DNA from 2 places in the Scytonema hofmannii PCC 7110 genome. Region 2 is predicted to be linked to the other one. Evidence: a T-box and tRNA genes for the amino acid it is inferred to sense, from the RefSeq annotation. Region 2 holds a T-box; the other holds one or more tRNA genes.
The links. A T-box is a leader RNA that pairs with one kind of tRNA and senses whether it is charged. The one in region 2 lies ahead of ileS (isoleucine--tRNA ligase), so its partner is inferred to be a tRNA-Ile.
Positions count from the first base shown of each region.

Region 1: it has a tRNA-Ile gene. The T-box ahead of ileS (isoleucine--tRNA ligase) is inferred to sense a tRNA for this amino acid. The anticodon was not compared.

Region 1 is NZ_KQ976354.1:8,477,207-8,487,457, reverse strand. Features, by position in the region: gene WA1_RS35915 (hypothetical protein) at 1-527, shown strand, start outside; gene WA1_RS35910 (DUF4435 domain-containing protein) at 814-1,629, opposite strand; gene WA1_RS57505 (hypothetical protein) at 1,604-1,771, opposite strand; gene WA1_RS35905 (EAL domain-containing protein) at 1,863-4,091, shown strand; gene WA1_RS35900 (PEP-CTERM sorting domain-containing protein) at 4,414-5,010, opposite strand; gene WA1_RS55870 (hypothetical protein) at 5,784-5,957, opposite strand; gene WA1_RS35895 (Uma2 family endonuclease) at 5,973-6,536, opposite strand; gene WA1_RS35890 (slipin family protein) at 6,659-8,185, opposite strand; tRNA gene WA1_RS35885 (tRNA-Ile) at 8,680-8,754, opposite strand; tRNA gene WA1_RS35880 (tRNA-Gly) at 8,763-8,834, opposite strand; gene WA1_RS35875 (hypothetical protein) at 9,049-9,654, opposite strand.
Region 2 is NZ_KQ976354.1:5,857,538-5,867,788, forward strand. Features, by position in the region: gene WA1_RS24325 (SDR family oxidoreductase) at 1-9, shown strand, start outside; gene WA1_RS24330 (NADP-dependent oxidoreductase) at 69-1,085, shown strand; gene WA1_RS24335 (ester cyclase) at 1,170-1,763, shown strand; gene WA1_RS24340 (SDR family NAD(P)-dependent oxidoreductase) at 2,003-2,386, shown strand; gene WA1_RS24345 (alpha/beta fold hydrolase) at 2,557-3,282, shown strand; partial or broken gene WA1_RS53165 (AAA family ATPase) at 3,391-5,754, shown strand; gene WA1_RS24355 (cupin domain-containing protein) at 6,180-6,641, shown strand; gene WA1_RS24360 (DUF3598 family protein) at 6,898-7,683, shown strand; partial or broken gene WA1_RS24365 (2Fe-2S iron-sulfur cluster-binding protein) at 7,835-8,095, opposite strand; gene WA1_RS60180 (hypothetical protein) at 8,541-8,672, shown strand; T-box leader at 8,752-9,051, shown strand; gene ileS (isoleucine--tRNA ligase) at 9,147-10,251, shown strand, end outside.

The sequences.
Region 1 (10,251 bases), 2.6 Mb from region 2:
ACAATGGAAACGCAAGCATTGAGCGTGTAGACTTTATTTTACATTCTTCCGTAGAAGCCAGTAATGATACTGCTTTTATCGTCCTTGAAAGAGGTGCAGTCGCTGGTCACGATGGTTTCGGAATTGCTGCAATTACGAAAGTGAATTCCTCTGGTAAACCGATAGGCTACGGTTCTGTCTTCATAGTACCAGTAAATACCTGGGGAAAAGTTCCTTTGGTCACACCCATTCCTCAAACCTATTTCCTCAACAATATTGCTAATGGAGGGACAGGAACTGCTCAAAATCCTGCTCTGACAGTCCCTGCGGGACAAACTCTCGGAGGAGTTGTTATCAAAACAAGCCAACTTGTAAGTCCAGGACAGACAATTTACGGTTACTCAATTTTCGGTCCTGATGTGACGTGTTCATCACGAGAGCTAGTTAATGTAAATAATCCCTGTTTTCCATCTGAAACTAAAACTGAAGGTGGGATCGATGTACCTTCAGTTAATCTAGGAGCAGTGAAACTTCAGCAAGGTGAGTAATATCGCGTTCGGATAAACACTTACACTACGTTTGTAGTTGCGATGTATGCGTTCGCCATTAGGCTTGCCGCAGGCTAAACAGCGCAACTACAAACTAATTAGTTTATAAGTCATGAGGCGAACATGATATAAGATGTGACTGAAGTCTGCTTGATTAATTATCGCAAAAATTGCGTCTTTCTTTTCGCCTCAGTGCTTATAGCTCTAATCATAGATGAACTGAGATACGGTCTACTACTCCTTGTGTTGGCAATTACCAAGGTAATGCGGAGTTTTCATACAAGAGTTAAACCTCATTGCGTAAAACCCTAAATGGCTGATTCTTACTTTCCCATGTGCGAATATGTACGTAGAGATGTGTCTTCCAAAAGTACACTTCTTCATAGGCAAGCCGTAAATTACGCTCAAGACTGTTAGGTTCAACATCAGCAACTTTATTAGAGCCAATCGCTTTGCGTAAGCCAAGTGACAGAAGTTGCACTAGATCATGACCACAGCAGATTTGCCAGGGATCGTAACTATTGTTTTTTTGGCTCATTAGCTGTTGTTGCAGATCTTCATCTTTCAAGGAGAAGGCTTGAGATTTATTTTTCACTTCTCGAATCAGTTTAAGCTCATCAATTTGTAGAGTTTGCTCATCAATAAATTTGCTGAATCTAATACCCTCAAAGGTCAGGTTCATCCCATTACGCTGAGAAAGCCAACGCAAATAACCTACTGACATCCCAGTTTCAAGTAATGCTAATCTTACGTCTCGACTAAACTGGGCAATTTTCTCTTCAGATCCAAACTCAGCGACTACTTTGTTGAGTGCTTGTGAGTTGATTAGCATAGTTTCAAGGTCATGAGTGTCGGTGCGAAGCAGATTAGGACTGCTGTATGTCAAAGTTTCAAGGCGTTCAAAGTCTGCATCAATGATAGCTAGAATTCCTTGGAAAGTTGATTTTTCCAAAATTCCTAAAACAGCAATAACACGCAGCTTACTGGAGGGTTTTCCCGAAACGCTGACTAATTGACAAACTACCTTGTCAACAAAGCGCTCGTAGAAAGTTTTGTCGGAACCGCCTCTCCCAATGCTAATCCAAATGTTGCTCGATCGCATCTATCGGGACTCCTCCACCTGCAAGCATCAAATCCGTATTTTTCCCAGCCTTCATCAATTCTTTATAAATATCGAGTAAACTGGGACGAGTCCAACGCGTGAGATGGGGCATATATTGGTAAGTCCAGTTTCCCAGACTCATCAAATCTTTATGTACTTAAAGAGCAGTTTATTTATTACAAGAAGGTTGAGGGGAATACTAGAGTCAATTGGGTTAAGCACGGTGATTATCTATGAATCAAACATCTCCTATCTTTAAGACTTGTCGTTGTCAAAATGTTGCACCCTGCCGGACGAAGGAAGCAGGTAGGCTCTTTCTCTGGTTCCCCATTCCACATACCCTGAAAAAAGTCACCTCATACCTGCAGCAGTTCAAGCTAAAGTATGAACTGATGCAAGAGCGACCGGGTCTGAGTTTGGACTGTAGAGCCGGACAGACCCAAGAAATTGCTCGTAACCTGGCTCAACTCCTTGCACCGAGAGAATTAAGAGAAACACAAGTCCTTTTCATTCGAGGCGCTATCCAACCTCAACTTCAGGACTTTAGTGACATTGCCTCACTGCAACGCTTTATTAAGTTTAGCCAGTCAGACTGGCTGGTTGATATGCTGGCAACAGAGCGATTCACCAGTCACTTCCAACCGATCGTCTTAATTAACGATACATCCCAGATTTATGGATATGAATCTTTGTTGCGGGGACTCGACGAACAAGGCAATTTAGTGCCACCCGGACCAATCCTGGAGTTAGCAACAGAATCCGGTCTTTTGCCGCAACTCGACCGAGTTGCTCGCCTGAGTGCGATCGCACAAGTCCGCCGCCATCAAGTAAGCGGACAAATCTTCATCAATTGTTCGCCAACGGCGCTTTATGACCCCGTTTCTTGCCTACGCACTACGGTAGAAGCAATCGAGCGAGCAGGCATTTCCCCTGAGCGGGTTGTCTTTGAAGTTGTCGAGTCAGACAATACTCAAGATCTAGCCCACCTCAAAGCAGTACTTAGGTACTACCGAGATGCAGGTTTTTTAGTGGCTCTTGATGACCTCGGTTCTGGTTATTCTAGCTTGAATTTGCTCCATCAGTTACGACCAGACTTTATTAAGTTGGACATGGAGTTAATTCGAGACGTGCATCAAGATCTGTACAAAGCTTCAATTACCGAAAAACTTCTAGAGATTACTCAAAAGTTAAATATTCGGACTGTCGCGGAAGGGATTGAGTGCATTGAAGAACTGAACTGGCTGCGAGAACGAGGAGCAACGTTTGCTCAAGGTTATTTGATTGCCAAACCCAGTGAAGTGCCTGTTAGTGCAACCCCTCACTTTGATAAAATCGCTTTAACTGTAGCATCGGAATCTTATAAGCAGGTAGAGGAGCGTGTTCAACACCAAAGTGCGTCTGAGCGAATTGTAGCTGCTGTGACACAGCGCATTCGACAATCATTGGAGTTAGACGATATCCTGCAAACTACGGCTTCGGAAGTACGGCAACTGTTTGAGGTAGACCGAGTGGTGATCTATCAGTTTGAGGCAGACTGGAGTGGGTTGGTTGCTGTAGAATCCCTAGCAGAAAAGTGCATATCTATTCTTGGATTTCACGTCATGGATACGTGCTTTAAATCTACCCATGCGGCTTACTACCAACAAGGTAATACTAGAGCAATTGAAGATATTGAAACTGCGGGACTATCACCTTGCCATGTTGACCTCCTCCGGAGTTTGCACATCCGGGCAAATCTGATCGTACCCATCTTGCAGCAAGAGCGTTTGTGGGGACTATTAATCGCTCATCAATGTAGTAACACCAGACAATGGCAGCAATCGGAAATTAACTTGTTTAACCAACTCGCAGGTCAAGCGGCGATCGCCATTCAGCAATCGGAACTTTACCACCAACTACAGCAAGCAAACCAGGAATTACAGCGCCTTGCTTCTTCAGATGGTCTGACCCAAGTGGCAAATCGACGCTGCTTTGATGACATACTCAACGCAGAGTGGCAAAGGTTGGCACGAGAGCAAGCCTCACTATCTTTGATTTTGTGTGATGTCGATTGCTTTAAGCTTTACAACGATACCTATGGACATCTGGCTGGAGATGATGCACTCAGACACATTGCCAAGGCAATCTTTCAGACAGTTAAACACCCTGCTGATTTAGTTGCTCGGTATGGTGGAGAAGAGTTTGCAGTCATTTTGCCGAATACTGATATTGAAGAGGCCATTGCAGTTGCAAGAAAGATTCAAACCAATGTGAGTGCATTACAACTGTCTTATCCGAATTCCCTGGTCAGTCAATTCATCACGCTCAGTCTTGGCGTCGCAAGTATAATTCCTCGTAGCCAATCATCAAGTGCAGCCTTAATTGCTGCTGCTGATCGGGGACTCTACCAGGCGAAAGCACAAGGGAGAAATTGTGTGGTACAGATGGATTGTAACAATGCTAATGCTAGATCTCTCCTTTAGCACGCAAAAACATCGAAGCCAACACTTGTTTTTTAATTACCAAGTAGCGAAGTTGATGCAGCTATCCGCAGTATTACAGCAGACACAGCTTTGCTTCTATCCCGCTATTTTGGTAACAGCGCTCAGTTCGGTTAAATTTACAAACGCAATATAATTTACATCAAGCTGTTGAGGAAAATACAAGAAACACAGAGTCACATTCTTTTGTGTCCTCTGTGTCTTTGTGGTTTAGATTCCGAGCTATTAGCCTTGTCATGGAAAATTCTATATTCTACTTTAGTGAAACTGAAGCACCAAAACTGTTTGTCCTGGTGCCTCAATTTTAGACTGACTGGCTAGATTTGCGACGGCGAGCAATAACCATTCCGCTTGCTACTAGACCCAAGCCCATCAAGGTAGCAGGTTCGGGAACGGGAGTTACAGGGGGTTGATTTCCACTTCTGTAGTAAACACTGATGTGAGAAACATCTTTAGGATTTTTATTAGTCAGAAATGGGCTGTTCCAGGTGCCAGAGGTGACGCCGTCTTCAAGCATATAACCAGTAAGTGTAGTATTGTTGCCGCTCTTGAAGACGAGCATGACATCATTCCAAGTATTCTGGAACACGCTGGAAATATTCCAATTTCCAGACTGTCCCGTTCCATTACCTGCATAACCCGCATTTACACCAATTTTGCCGCCAAATGCCCAGTCAGTGAGACCAAAGAATTTTTCAGCGTTCACAGTCATTGGATTGGTATTCAGAAAATCTTGAGTAGCAGTGTCGCTGTATTCACAGCCAGTGGTATCTGACACTTTACTAGCAACTGTGGAGGAGCAACTTAAGGTAGCTGCATGAGCAGGTGCGGTAACGAGTGCAGAAACGATTCCAGTCGCTAACAGTGCAGAACCGAATAGTATAGAAATTGTGTTTTTCATATTAGCTGGCTATCCTAGCAATTTGGGTAGTTTTTCAAGATAGTGGGGAAGTGGCAGTTGAACTGTTTTCGACTTCCTTTCTTATGTCACTTATATTACTCTTTCTTGAAAACGAACGTCTCTAAAAATGTATTATTTTTATCAGACTTTTAAAAACCTGACACTTGATTTAAACTTATAGTGAAGTCTGTCTAAAGGTCTTTTTAAAGTTTTTTATTGAAAATTAACCTCAGTATTTTTAAGTATTTTTTTTAAAAAAAAGTAAATCAAATTTGAGTGTTATTACGTAATTTATTTTAAGTAATAAAGCAAAAAATATACTTAAATGAAGAATATGCTGAAGTAGGAGACAAAATTACGTTTTCAAGGGAAAAATAAGCGTCCGATCTGAGCATGATGCTGTTGGCGAAACAAAACACATTGGAAAAAAGCTCTAAATTTAGCGATCACTTCTTCTAAACTAATGACTTTAAGTTGTGGTGGTTGGAACAGCAGCTCCCAATACTGCTCGGTTAAGTTTTGTTAGCACAATTGTCAAAATGTAGAGACGCGCCATGGCGCGTCTTTACAGAGTTTATGACTGAGCAAAATTGTCTTATGCGAGCAGTATTGCAGCAGCTCCCTTCAAAATTAATGAGCAAACCACTAGTACATGAAAGCAGAAGGCGCAAAAGCTTTTTGTCTGTTACTAATGGTTGCCTTATTTACGCCCTGCTGTACTAGTAACGCCAAAGAAGGATGTGCTATTGGCGATCGCGATTAATCCGAAAATTCTACTCATTGAAAAATAAACTAGAATCAACATGTAATAATTTCCCCAACGCTAAAGCCTGTTGTGAACCTATTTCTAAATCCCCATTCATAACTCGATCAACAATATCAGATGAACCAAAAACTTCTACTAAATGGAGAGGGGTTTGGGGTGAGGTTTGTTTTGACTTCGTCAAAGTCTCGTTGTAGTACTAGCCACCCATCTTTAACCATGCAAACACTTGATTGACGGTTAGTGTTAGTTGAATTTCTGGTAACACAGGCAATAAATCATTTCCCATAAGTAGCAAAGGTTGTTGCTCATAGAGAAATACTAAGATACTTAGGTCATCAGGATCAATAAACCATCCGAGGCGACTACCATATTTCAGACAGTGCAGAATGTTACCAATCACTTTGTTGGGTTTTTGTTCTGGTGAGAGAATCTCAATCGTCCAATCTGGCGGGAGTTCAAAGTTATCAGGAACTTCATCCTCGACCAGAAATGGTATGCGTCCCCACAGAAATATAGCCACATCGGGTACAATTGAGCGTTCCCCGAAGCTACACCTTAATTCGGGAAAAGCATAAGCAATTCTTTTGTCTTCTGCGACTTGATTGACGGCTGCACAGAGTTTACCTTGCAAGCGGCTGTGTCTCCCCTTCGGCATTGGCTTGTGAATAATCTCACCGTTGATGTATTCGCTGGCTGGCTTAGATTCTGGGAGCTTCAGAAACTCCTCCAGGGTAGGGCATTGGAGAGTTATAGCGCTCATGGCTCCTAAATCGGTACGAAAATATATTCCTAGTCTAGCAAAACGCAGGCTGGCTATACTAGTCCCTCAGTAGTAAGACGCAATTAGGTAACATGACAAAATTAAAATCCACTCCCTTAGCTTTACTGCCGATTAATCCGAATCAAATCCGTCAAGATGCTATCCAAACTGCCATTGACTTGAATTTTCTCAATCTTCTCGGCAATTCGTTCGAGAACTTCCAATTCCTTCAGACGCAACGCCACGGGGTTATCCTCCATTACCTTGGCGGTATTCAACATACTGCGAGTAGCAGCAGTTTCTTCACGACGACGGACTCCGTTAGCTTGGGCAGTTTTTTCTGCTTCTACAACCTTGCTTAAAATCGTCTTAATCTCACCAGGGAGAATAATATCTTTCACCCCAGCCGAATCTACTTCAATTCCATAGTCTGCTGTTTTGGAGCGAATGTATTCAGAGACACTTCTATCAATTGCACCTTTATCTTCCAGCAACGCATCTAGAGTTCTTTCCCCAACAGCACCACGCAAAGCAAACTGTAGTTCTTTGTACAGGTAACTGGTAATATCCGATAAACCGTTTTTGGCTCTCAGTGGATCTAGAATGCGGTAGCCAGCCGTTAAGTTCAAACGCAAAGGCACTTTATCTTTAGAAAGAATATCTTGACCGGATACTTCCATCGTTGAGTAACGAAGGTCAAAGATTTCCGTTTGCAAAGAACGCCCAAATAGCCACCATGCATGCATTCCTGGTTGGAGTTGTGTTTGATACTCTTGATTGATGTAGAGTAACCCCAGGTGTTGAGCTGGAACTTCGCGAATATGCAAAGAATTGCGGCTCAAAGCTAGAGTTTCTGGCAAACCTGAAATTAACTCAGCAACTAAGCGAGGTGGCAACTTAGCTTCAGTGCTGATGTCAATAACCTCTACTTCCACACCTTGCCAAAACAGCTTGCGACTGCACGGTGGTAGGATGGAAATAACTTTCCCTTGATACCGCACAATTGCTACTTGGTAAGTCAGTAATTGTACGATTTCACAGTAAGCCGCAACAAAGTCGGGATGTTTTTCAATCAAGACATCTTCGAGGGGAAAACTAGGATTAGGTACAATCCGACTAAGAGTCCGCAGTGAAACATCTTTGTCTTGCGACCAAAAACCATACTCACCTGGTTCTAGGGGTCGGACAAAGTTATTTTGCACATAAAGCAAACCAATCTCAAACTCCGAGATTTGGAACTTTTTCAGTCCATTCAAGGCGATTCCGCGTACTTGCTGTACGAATTCTGTTGGTAATTCCAAGCTTTCTTCTAAGTTGAAGACATGAGGTTCTACCTCAATAAAACCGCGCCAAAAAGCCCGTAGTTGATTGGGTGCAATGCTCACCCAATTTTGGCCCAAGCGTACTAAAGCTGCTTGGTTGAAGGCTGTTCGCACGACTAAGAGATGTTGTTGTAACTCGGAACTGTGGTTTCGCAGCAAAAGTTCGAGGTTCTCAATCTTGGCTTCTGGTTGGTTGAGGTCATAGGTTTTGACTTGCCAATGGCGTCCGATATATCTGTAAGTACCGGGCTGCAAAATTTTCTTAAAATCACTTCGGTGATATAAAATTCCGATTTCGTTAGGTTTGATATAAAACGTTTTCCACATAATACAGTGACCAGTGACCAGTAACCAGTGACCAGTGATTAATTGAAACTCTACAAGTATGGGTGTTTACAGTTCAGTTGCGGGCAAATTGTGTCTCCAAAACACTGATTAAGAAGGCAGGGCATTACTCTGGTTATTACCAGTTGTAGCGTTCGCTCTTAGCGCAAGCTGTACCCAGCTTATCGCCATCATGCTATAATTTCCCTTACAAGAAAAAACAGCACTCAAATTTGCCGTTGCATTTGCCAGTTCCAGAATTCTGATAGAGAAACTGGATATAACAAACGCTCGTGACAAACTCAAATTCAGGAGAAGACAATTGCACTGGCTCCTTGACTGTGACGACTGAGCATCACAAAGTGACGAGCAGCCGCGAACACCTACATTGCAGAGTTTGTACAACAACGGAGTCGAACCGTCTTGGGATTTCTCCCATACCATATAAGTAAGTTGGCTACCTTAAAAGGGTAGTGTCTTTTGACCCAGACTGTCTTTGGTGGAAAGTACAGGAATCGAACCTGTAACCAATCGATTATGAGTCGAGCGCTCTACCAGTGAGCTAACTTTCAAAGAGGGGAGTTTGATGTAGGATTTTAACCTACGTCCGACCGATGGCTTCGGTTGCTCTAACCAACTGAGCTAATCAAACAGCAAGTAGTAACGCATTGCAAGAACGGTATACGCTCAATCCAAAGGTTGGCGCACCAGTCGGGTATATAGAACCCGAACCATAGTTTTGCTGATGTATTACTATCTTACTACCAACTGTAGCACATTAAAGAGCGGGTGGTAGTGGGTAATTACTGAAAAGTTGACTACAAGATCCCCGACTTCTTTGAGAAGTCGGGGATCTTGACCACTAGTTATGCATTTTGTACCATCCAGACCAAAAGACCGAGAAGTTGGTCTACTGGTGACAAAGAATAATCTGTGAGATCGATTGTGACAATTTTCCCTTCTAACTTAAGAAATCGCCACTGAGTACCACTTGTAATACTGCCGTAAATTGTGTTAGTAGGATTTTCTTTTAACTCATTAAACCTTTGAGCGGCTATCATTTCTGCAACACACTGACCTATTCCTAACTTTAAATCAGCTTGTTTTGCTTCAACAATAATAACTGTAGGAGCTTCAATCTCTAATAATTCCGGTGAACGACTAATGAGAAAGTCACATCTACCATTTAAACCAACTGAAGCGTCTACATCAAAATTTTCACCGGAGAATAAACTAATTTGACGCTTAAGAAGCTTACGTACTTCTAAAAGGACAGGGCTGATAATTAATTCTGAACGAGCTTTCTCGCTTCCAGTGGCGATAGCTAAGGGTAAACTTTCTTCTAAAAATTCCGTTAAAGTTGAGGATGGTTCACAAGGTGATATTTGAGGAAAAAAACGAACTCCCTCAACCGTGGAGATTCCAAAAGCAGATTTCACTTTTCCTATAGAATCAAATTGACTGTAAGGCATACTGTATATTCTTTGGCTCCACTATTTGATTTTAACCGCGATCGCGTATTTTAGTTGAATTACTTACAATAATTTTCAGATTAATAGACCACATGGAGTGGGGGCGGACGTCCTCGCCCGCTCTCTTGTCTAGAACGGGCGTCCTCGCCCGCTCTCTTGTCTAGAACGGGCGAGGACGCCCGTACCACAAGAAAAGAAAATGCTTGTTTCAGTAGTAGTTCACTAGAATTGTTAAGTATTAGCCCTGATGGAAAAACAATTGTTTTTAACGATTGTTGTCAAACACGTTTGTGGAATTGGATGAATAACAAACACATTTCAAATATTATCTGTAAGCATCTTAAGCATCTTAATCCTCTCTTGAACTAATTGGCTTTACTGGCTCGATCCTGTCTGAACGTTTTTGCCAGTCAACTTTTACCAGCACTTCCTTCAGGGAGTTATGAATGATGCTGCTCAGTTCATTTCCTTTTGTAGCAAATCTAGCTGCATTCAGCCTTTACAGGGTACTGTTCGTGAACTGTTGGATGTATTGTACCCAATCAAAAAAGCATAAGCAACTATTTAGTTTTTATTCATATTGTTAAAGGAAAAATT
Region 2 (10,251 bases):
GTGGGCTAAAAGGAAAAATCATCATGTTCAGAGTTTTAGCAATTATGGAAATGCAGGAGGAATTTTAAATGACAACAAAGGTAAATCGGCAATGGTGTCTCGCTACGCGACCTGTAGGTGCGATCGCCGAATCGAATTTTGAATGGAAACAGGAACTTGTACCCTCTTTAGAAGAAGGACAAATCCTCGTTCGCAACATTTATCTGTCTCTCGATCCAACAAACCGAGGATGGTTAAACGAGGGAGAAAATTACCTACCACCTGTAGCCATTGGTGAAGTGATGCGGGGTTTCGGTATCGGTATCGTCGAGCAATCTCGCAACACCAACTTTCCAGAGGGAACTTTGGTTCAGGGGTTTCTGGGGTGGCAGGACTATGCGATCGCAGACGGCACTGACCTAAATCAGTTCCAAAAAGACCCGTTTGTCCCACTGACAGCATACTTGGGACTTTTTGGCTTTATTGGTATGACGGCATACTTCGGTCTTTTAGATATAGGAAAGCCCAAAGCAGGTGAAATGCTTGTAGTTTCTGGAGCAGCAGGAGCCGTTGGCTCTCTCGTGGGGCAAATCGGAAAAATCAAGGGGTGTCGCGTCATTGGAATTGCGGGTAGCGAAGAAAAATGTCACTGGCTTAAAGACGAGCTTGGCTTCGATGCAGCTATAAACTATAAAACTGAATCTGTCCTCGAAAGCTTGCAGCAGCATTGCCCGAACGGGATCGATATTTACTTCGAGAATGTAGGCGGTGAAATTCTCGATGCAGTCTTAAGCCTCATCAACCTCCGAGCGCGGATTGTCCTTTGTGGTCTAATCTCTCAGTACAATGCTACCGAGCCAGTGCCAGGTCCATACAATTTTATTAACATCGTGACTCAGCGTGCAAAGCTCGAAGGATTTATTGTTCTCGACTATTTCGATCGCGCCCAGGAAGCTCTAGCAGATTTAGGTGAGTGGTACGCTCAAGGCAAGATTCAATATCGTGTCGATGTGATCGATGGTCTTGAAAATGCTCCCAGTGCGATTAACAAGCTCTTTGACGGTACGAATCAGGGCAAACTCATCATTAAAGTTTCAGAAGAGTAGGGACTCAGAAAACCATAAGAATCTGGAAGAAATCAAGCATTAGAACACAACACACTTTAGATACATAGAACCAGGAGAATTAACATGACCAAAGAGCAAACAGTAGACAAACAAGCAAATTTACAGGCAATCCCCAACCTGACACCCGCTCAGGAAGCCTTACAAGCACTCTGGGATGAGCATCTGCGGCTTGAGTTTGACACTCACAACACCGAAGACACTCTCGCCACGATGGTTGAGGATGCTTACGTTAACGACATTCCGGTAATGACTGGGGGAGTAGGGAAATCGGCACTGCGTGAGTTTTATTCCAAGTACTTCATTCCACGGATGCCGCCGGACATGGAGCTGACTCCGGTCTCGCGCACGATCGGGACCAATCAACTCGTTGATGAAATGCTGGTTAAGTTCACTCATAGCATCCAGATGGACTGGATGCTACCTGGCATTGCTCCGACAGGGAAACGAGTTGAAGTGGCAGTGGTAGCGATTGTCCAGTTCCGTGATGGCAAGCTAGCCCATGAACACATCTATTGGGATCAGGCGAGTGTATTGGTTCAACTCGGCATGCTCGATCCGGGTACGCTGCCCGTTGTAGGAGTTGACAGTGCGCGCAAGGTACTCAATCCGAGCTTGCCCTCAAACGCACTGATCGATCGTGCTGGAGATCGCCACTAAATGCCTGTCTGAAAACTCGCTAGAGTTGTTAAAATTCAAAACCCCAGACGGGTTTTTAGATAGGTTCTAATTGTAGGAGCCAGCAACCATCAATGCCCAAATCCGCCATTTTGCAACCAGGACGTTACTCATCCTGGTTGTATATTAAGGCGCTTCTTATTGCTGGCTCTTACAAGTATTGCTGCTTATTGAGTTTTTGCTATAAGTGACATAACCGTTCACAGCAAGAGGTAATTATCATGATGTTGAAAGATAAGGTGGCTTTAGTGACGGGAGGAACATCGGGTATTGGTCGAGCTACCGCGATCGCATTCGGTGCTGCGGGTGCAAAAGTAGTCTTCTCCGGCAGACGTGAAGCAAAAGGTGAAGAAACATTTATTAAAGGGCTGGCTGCAGACAAGAAGGTGCTATTTATCACCGCACGAGGAGTTACTTACGAGACAGGTTCGCTTTATGAAGGATGGGATTGTCAAGAACCTGCTTTGCGTTACGCTTTTCAATATATAGGAGTGACAGACATCCAATTTATCCATGCAAATGGGCTGGATTTGGGAGACGAGGCACGACAACAAGGATTAAGTGAAGCTGAATCTAAAATTCAAGATTTGGTTAACCACTGGTAATGACAGCAGTTCACCCTGTGGTGTAGTGGATAGCCACAGAGTTTGAATTTTGGGTTTAATGCTTCTATCTGGCAATGATGTGAGGGGACAATCCATTTACGACGCTCTACGCTCAGTTCAACAAAGAACAGACGGACTTGATTTTCATACCCATCTCAAGGAGCAATTCTATGTCAACTTTTGTCTTGGTTCACGGCTCATGGCACGATGGCTCTGCTTGGAACGCGGTTATTCAACATTTAGAAGCAAAAGGGCATCAGGCTTTTGCACCCACGATCGCGGGTCATGGTAAAGGCGTGAATAAAAACGTCAACCATGCTCAATGTACACAGTCGATTGTCGATTACATTGTTGATAAAGACTTAATCGATATTGTTTTACTAGGGCATAGTTTCGGCGGCACAATTACTATGAAAGTTGCTAAAGCAATTAGCACTCGAATTCAACGGCTAATCTTCTTGAATGCCTTTGTCCTGAATGATGGTGAGAGCCTCAGAGATAACATCCCACCCGACTCTCAAGCGTTATTCGACAGGCTAGCGAGAGAATCGGACGATAATACGATAACGATGCCTTTTGAGATTTGGCGAGAAACATTCCTCAACGATGCTGACCTCGACCTAGCGAAATTGAGTTATACACAATTGTCACCTGAACCGTATCAACCGTTTATTGACAAATTAGATCTGAAGCAGTTTTACTCGCTGTCCATTCCCAAGAGTTACCTCTACTGTACTGAAGACACCGCATTGCCCCAAGGCGAGTGGGGTTGGCATCCCAAGATGTCTAGCCGCTTGGGACTATTTCGGTTGGTGCAAATGCCGGGTGGTCATGAGGTGATGTTTTCTAATCCAGTCGGTCTAGCAGAAAAGATTATTGTCGCAGGGCGCGACTAGCTGCGAAACTTCATCACAGATATCTGACAAATCATCGTAAGAATCTGAAAGCAATCAGGTACTTCGACTCACTACACTTTAGATACATCGAACAGCAATCAGCAAAGACTCAATCCTAGCAACATCGTCCTGAATCCAAAGACTGGCGTTGTCAAAATGATTGATTTTGGGATTGCCACTCGATTCAGTGGCACCAATCCAACATTTAAAAGTCTTCATCTTCTAGAAGGAACCCTTGCCTACTTATCTCCAGAGCAAACTGGGCGGATGAACCGGATGCTCGACTACCGCAGCGATTTTTACTCGCTGGGTGCAACATTCTACGAACTTTTGACCGGACAGTTGCCGTTTCCCACCAGCGACATCCTAGAACTAGTTCATTGCCAGATTGCCAAACCGCCCGTTTCCCCGCACGAACTGAATTCAAAGATTCCCAAACCTGTTTCCGAGATCATTTTGAAACTGATGGCGAAAAATGCCGAGGAGCGCTATCAGAGTGCCTGGGGGATCAAAGCCGATTTAGAACGCTGCGCCCAGCAACTAGCAGAAATTGGTCAAATCGATGGCATCCAATTAGGTCTTCAAGATATTTCCCAGCAATTTCAAATTCCCCAAAAACTGTACGGACGAGAAACAGAAATTGGCGCATTATTAGCGGCATTTGACAGAGTAGCCGCCAGGGGAGAGCGAGAAAATGCTCAATTCAACGTCGAAATGATGTTGGTTTCTGGTGACGCGGGAATGGGCAAATCAGCATTGGTGCAAGAACTTTATCAACCCATCACGGCAAAGCACGGCTATTTTATTTGGGGTAAGTTTGACCAATTTGGGCGTAATATTCCCTACAGCGCCATCGCCGATGCTCTAAAAAAATTGGTACAACAACTACTAGGGGAACCAGACGAGCAAGTGCAAAAGTGGCGCAATCGTCTGCTGACGGCATTGGGAAGCAACGGACAAATCATCATTGATGCGATCCCAGAAGTTGAGCTAATTATTGGCAAGCAGCCACCCGTACCCTCTGTTGGAGCAACCCAAGCTCAAAATCGCTTCAATTCAGTCTTTCAAAATTTTGTGCGGGTGTTTTGTTCAAAAGAACATCCCCTGGTCATCTTCTTAGACGATTTACAGTGGATCGACTCCGCAACGCTGAAGTTAATCGAGTTAATATTACTCGACGAGCAAACCCAATATCTATTTTTGATGGGAGCCTACCGAGATAATGAAGTAACTCTCACGCATCCATTGGCATTGACGGTGGAGAAACTCAGAAAACAAGGAGCAGTGCTTCAGGAGCTTATTTTAGCACCCTTAACACCCGAACCGTTGAGCCAATTGATTGCCGAGACGCTACATTGCAAGATTGACACCGTTCGTTCCCTCACCCAATTAGTCTTACGTAAAACCGAGGGTAATCCCTTCTTTGTCAATGAATTTTTGCGAATGCTCCATAGCGAAAATCTGTTTTCTTTTGATGGGGAACACTTATGCTGGCAGTGGGACATAGCCCAGATTGAAGCCCAAGATATTGCTGATAATGTGGTAGAGTTGCTGCTACTCAAGCTGAAGAAACTGCCAGAAGAAATCCGGCAAATTCTTTGCTTAGCCGCTTGTGTTGGCTCTGAATTTAATTTAGAAACTGTAAATTTATCGATCAATTACGGCAATGATACCTGGACACCGCACAGTTATGCTTCCTACGGAGTTGTTCTATGTGGAATTGTTCAAGATATTGAACTTGGCTATAAATTTGGCAAATTGGCTCTGGGCTTGGCAGAACAATTGAATACCAAAAAAGGGAATGCTGAAGCACAGGCGGTATTTGGTATCAACATCATGTACTGGAAGGTACATTTTAGGGAGACGATACCAATTCTAGTTGATGCTTATCAAAGAGGTGTGGAAACCGGAGAATTTGAATATGCTAGCTATGCTGCATATATTGCATGTTATCACTCGTTTTTCGTCGGTGAACGTCCTCAGGTACCGAGTAATGAAAAAGGACGTAGAAATAAACTAAACGGAATGATTGCAGTAGATGCTGTAACAGGTGAAGAATACTTAGAATTAACAGAAAAATCCAAAACAGAGGATGTATCTATTAAATGTGCTTTACTTACTAACGACTGTGTTAAACAAGGAGTCAAAAAACTCAGTGTCATTTTGGATAATAATTCTACCCATAAACAAAAAATGAAAAATCAACTCCAATTGCATCTAATAAATTTAAAGATTCATGACCAAATTACTGTAGAGTTTATTCATACTCCTGCCTATTCTCCAAATTTTAAATTAGCAGAATATATTATTCATCTAGTTAGACTTAAACTTTTACATCATCTGCCAATTGGCTTAAATATTCAACAAGTACGAGAGAAATTAGAAACCTATTTTCATAATTTCCAGATTCAAACGCCACACCAAATTCAAAACATTATTCAGCACAATTACTCAAAGGTTGAAACAACTTAATTTTTCCTTGAGTAATTTTGGTTCTTCAATACCTATTTACTAAATTAATTCTTGAAATCATCCAGAAAGTGGTTAGCGAGCGCACGAGTCGCGCTCCGCGCTATTGTCTTTCTGACCCAACATTTTTTCCAAAACAGCAAATAGATGTATTGTTGACGCACAGAAAACTAAATGTCCTAGCCAATTACTATGCTCAATTCTCTGGAATCATTATGGTATAGGCATTTGATGATGTATGTGAGTGAAGTCCTCTAATTGAATATCTAAATTATCGAGAATTGAAAGTAACTGTTAGTTAGGATTAAGATATCTATTTTCTATTTAATTAAGTGCATAATTTGATTTGACTTACACCTACATAAAAATGATGAGGATGGTTTGTCCTCAAGTAGTTTTTGCAGCCATTCTCAAATGGAGGAATACAAATGAACGCGGCTACAAATAAAAAAAAGTGTGTGATTCCGGTGTTCAAGTCGCCAAATGATTATCAGGCGTATCGTATTAGCCCGGAGTCTACGAATCGGTTAGCGCTCGTGTTCGATCCGATGAGTACGAGTACTTCTTTGACGTATTGTGTTGAAATTTTTGATGTCGGTGGGAAAACGCCACCCAATCGGCATCAAATGGCGGCGGAAATGTTTTTTGTCCTCAAAGGAGAGGGCGTAGCAATGTGTGACGGCAAAGCCGTAGATATTCGCGCTGGAGATAGCGTTATGGTGCCGCCAACTGGAATTCATGCGATTGAAAACAAGGGGACGGGTCGCCTCTATACGCTTAGCATTATGGTTCCCAACGAGGATTTTGCTGAACTGATCCGCAGTGGCATACCTGTTGAACTGGATGAAGAGGATATGGCAGTGTTGCAGCGATCGGAGGCTCAAGGATAATGACTACGCGGGCATCATGATTTTTGGTTTTGAATAACAACTCAACGTCGATTTGATGGGTGAGTTAGTCAACGTTTGGTATGGGTCTAGAAACTGGAATCCGCCTCAATGAGTCGCAAAAGCTGACTTACGCATTTACAACACCTGATTTGAGGAGTGGGAACGGTCAGCAAAACAGTTGGAGGATAGATATGGACATCAAGACCGAATGCGAAACAATATATTCTAGAGCTTGCAAGCGAGGAGACTTAGGACAATGGCACCTCACTCCATCGATAATGTTGCTGAAAGGGAGAACCAACTCCAAAACTGGGATAGGTTTTGTCAATACCATTTAGGCGACTGGCATGGTATCTGGACTAAATATTCACCAGAAGGACACTCAATTAATTCCTTCAAATGTGTTCGCTCCTTCTACCTCAGTGAAGATGGTAGCCAGATCGTTCAACAAAATCGCTCTACTTCTCCTGATGGAAAGACCGATCTCCATACCTTTGCTTATGTCAAACCCAGCACTGAACTCTCCTTTATGGGGCATCACTTTGCCGTCTTGTTTCTCGACAACAGCTTTTCCTGGGGATCTATAAAGTTCACAGATGCGGATGCTCAATTCTTCTTTGAAACAGGTTTCACGCATGAAAACAGGAGAACGAGCCTCACTGCTGTTTACAAACAAAGCGGTGAGTTGCAGCACATGACAGCGATCTCTGAGCAATTAGACAGTTTTTCAGAAGCGCTTCCAGCCCCTAGTGTGATTCAACCTGACGACGTTTGGCAAGGAACTGTCAAAAAGATAACCCCCGATCTCGTAACATCAGCTTCAGAGGAAATTGGATGGCAACTCTTGGAAAGCTTGGGTGGCAATCACCAGATATTTCACTTGCCTGGAGGCTCTATTAGTTGTCCCTTCAAAATTGAAAGCTACAGAGTCATGAATCTGATTGTCGATTGGCAAGCGGCTCCCAACAAGTTGTTCCGTGGAATTCGCCGCTTTGACAATTCTGAGTTTAGTCACTTTTTGCTTCAAGTCTACGAATCCTAATCAGAATCATGCTATACCACTTGAACAAGTAGTTTAAAACACATTACACAATATTTGGAGGCAATCGTTTCGAGAATACAGTCAGTGCTGCCTCAAGCTGCACAGTTAAGACCCACTCTGTTCCCGTTGGCAATGGTACTTTGCTCTACAATCAAGTGGGTACTGGACTGCAAATTAGCACATAGCCTTCAGCAATCTGAGCTTCATCTAAATAAGACTATTCTGACTGGTCAACTGAACCCTCAACCAACTTCCCAGTGCAAGTCGAACAAACTGCTTGACGACAGGAAGAGGGCCACTCCATCCCTGCGTTTTCAGCAGTTTCAAGAATGTATTCATCTTCAGGAACATTTACTGTTTTATTAATTCCCTCTTCTTCATTCATCAATTGAATTTCGTATGTCGTTGTCATAATTTCAGACCTCGTTATGAAAGCAATACTATTTAATACTCAACTGAATCAACCACGATATTAAAACGATTGCACGCTAACGGCTTCTGCATATAAGTCTAGTTCGATCGCTCTGACTTATTCTCTACCAGAAGAGCGGTAAATACTGCTAATTCATTCTTCTTGAAGAGAGATTTTCTTTAAATACCAATTGAAGCTAAATGTGGAATTGTGTAGAAGATTAAAAGATGACGGAGGGAATTTTATCAAAATAATCACAATCATCTTTGTATGCCATACTCTTAAGAAGCTTTGAGACATTTCTATCTTCAGATGAGTAAACTGACTGTGTTGATTAGTCTTTTGGTAGAGAATTCATCTAAGCGATCGCGTTAACCTGCAAATAAGAAAAATCGTTAATACATTTCAAGTAGAGAAGGTCATTTTTTTGTGGAAGGCATGAATAATGGAAGTTTCAAACGCGTTGATGAATAGAATTTTAAGCTACTTGCTGCAACAAGCAGATACAGGGGATACAGAGGCGGAAGAACTGCTTGATGAGTTGAATGAGTTGGTCAACCTGCAACGAAAACAGTAAAATGTCTATTGCGGCAAGATCTCTGGTGAGCAGGTCATGCCCAAATTGGCGTTGTTATGCTATCATGTAAAAGCTATAACTAAAAGCAATGAAGGGAACGAGTAATTTCTAAGTCGGTGCTGAGCGAGTCAGGGATGGTGCGAGCCTGAACACACGGTAGAAATGAAAATCCTCCCCGAGCTGCTCTCCGAAAAAAGCATTTCCACAGGAAGCTTGAAACATCAGTTTTAGTCTCCCTTAGTGGAAGCTTTGAGTAGATAGAGCCGTGTTCTGCACGTTACAGCAGAGCGCTCTTCCCGTCAGGGAGTAGCGATAAAGTCCAGAATTGCGAGATTCTGGGAAAGTTGGGTGGTACCGCGCTCACCTAAGCGTCCCAATGTAGAGAAATGAGGTATTTCTGTTGTTTTACCTCATTGAAAGGGATACAAATGTCAAACGTTTAGTTTGTCAAGTGAAGAGTGAGTGCGGTTAAATATGTTTAAAGAAGTTCAACAATCAGTTTGCTTCCCAGATCTGGAGCGAGAAATTCTTGACTTTTGGAAAACGCGCAACATATTTCGGAAGTCAGTCAATGAAAATTCTCCAAAGGGGAATTTTGTCTTTTATGAAGGTCCTCCAACTGCCAATGGTAAGCCTGGAGTGCATCATGTCATCTCCCGTGCTTATAAGGACTTAGTCCCCCGCTATAAAACTATGCAAGGGTATAAAGTCCAACGTAAAGGAGGATGGGATACCCATGGTTTACCTGTCGAGCTTGGTGTTGAAAAGAAGTTAGGCTTTACCAAAAAGTCGGACATCGAAGCGTTTGGGATCGCTAATTTCAATCAACTCTGCAAGCAATCAGTTTTTGAGTACATCCAGGATTGGAATGCCATGAGCGATCGCATTGGCTACTGGCTGGACTTAGACAATGCTTACATCACCTATGAAAACAGCTACATTGAATCTTGCTGGTGGTTGATGAAATCCCTGTGGGAACGAGGTCTTCTCTTTGAAGATTATCGCGCAACTTGGCACTGTCCGCGCAACAACACCAGCCTCTCAGACCATGAGGTGGCGCAAGGATATCAAGAGAATGTGGAAGACCCCTCCGTATATCCCAAATTTCCAGCACATCTGACTCAACTTATAGAAAGTAACATTGTTGAATCTGGAGAACGCCCCGTCTATATCTTGGCTTGGACGACAACTCCGTGGACGCTGGCTGCAAATGTTGCCCTTGCAGTCAGAGGTGATGCTACCTATGGTTTGTTTGAAGCAGCAACTAGCGATAAGCCGGGTACGGCTTGCGCTAAGAGCGATAAGCTGGGTACAGCTTGCGCTAAGAGCGAACGCAATCCAGACCAAAAAGACCTCTACATTCTGGCTTGCGATCGCGCCAATGATGTCTTTGGTGAAAATAATTACCAAACGCTAAAAACTTTCTCAGGCAAGGAACTCGTTAACCTACAATACAGCCCGATCTTACGCGGTCGTGTTCCAGAAGGGGAAAACCTCTCTCAAGGTTTCCGCGTGATTTTAGATGAACAAGTGACCATTGACGATGGAACAGGAGTCCTCCATGTTGCCACTGCATACG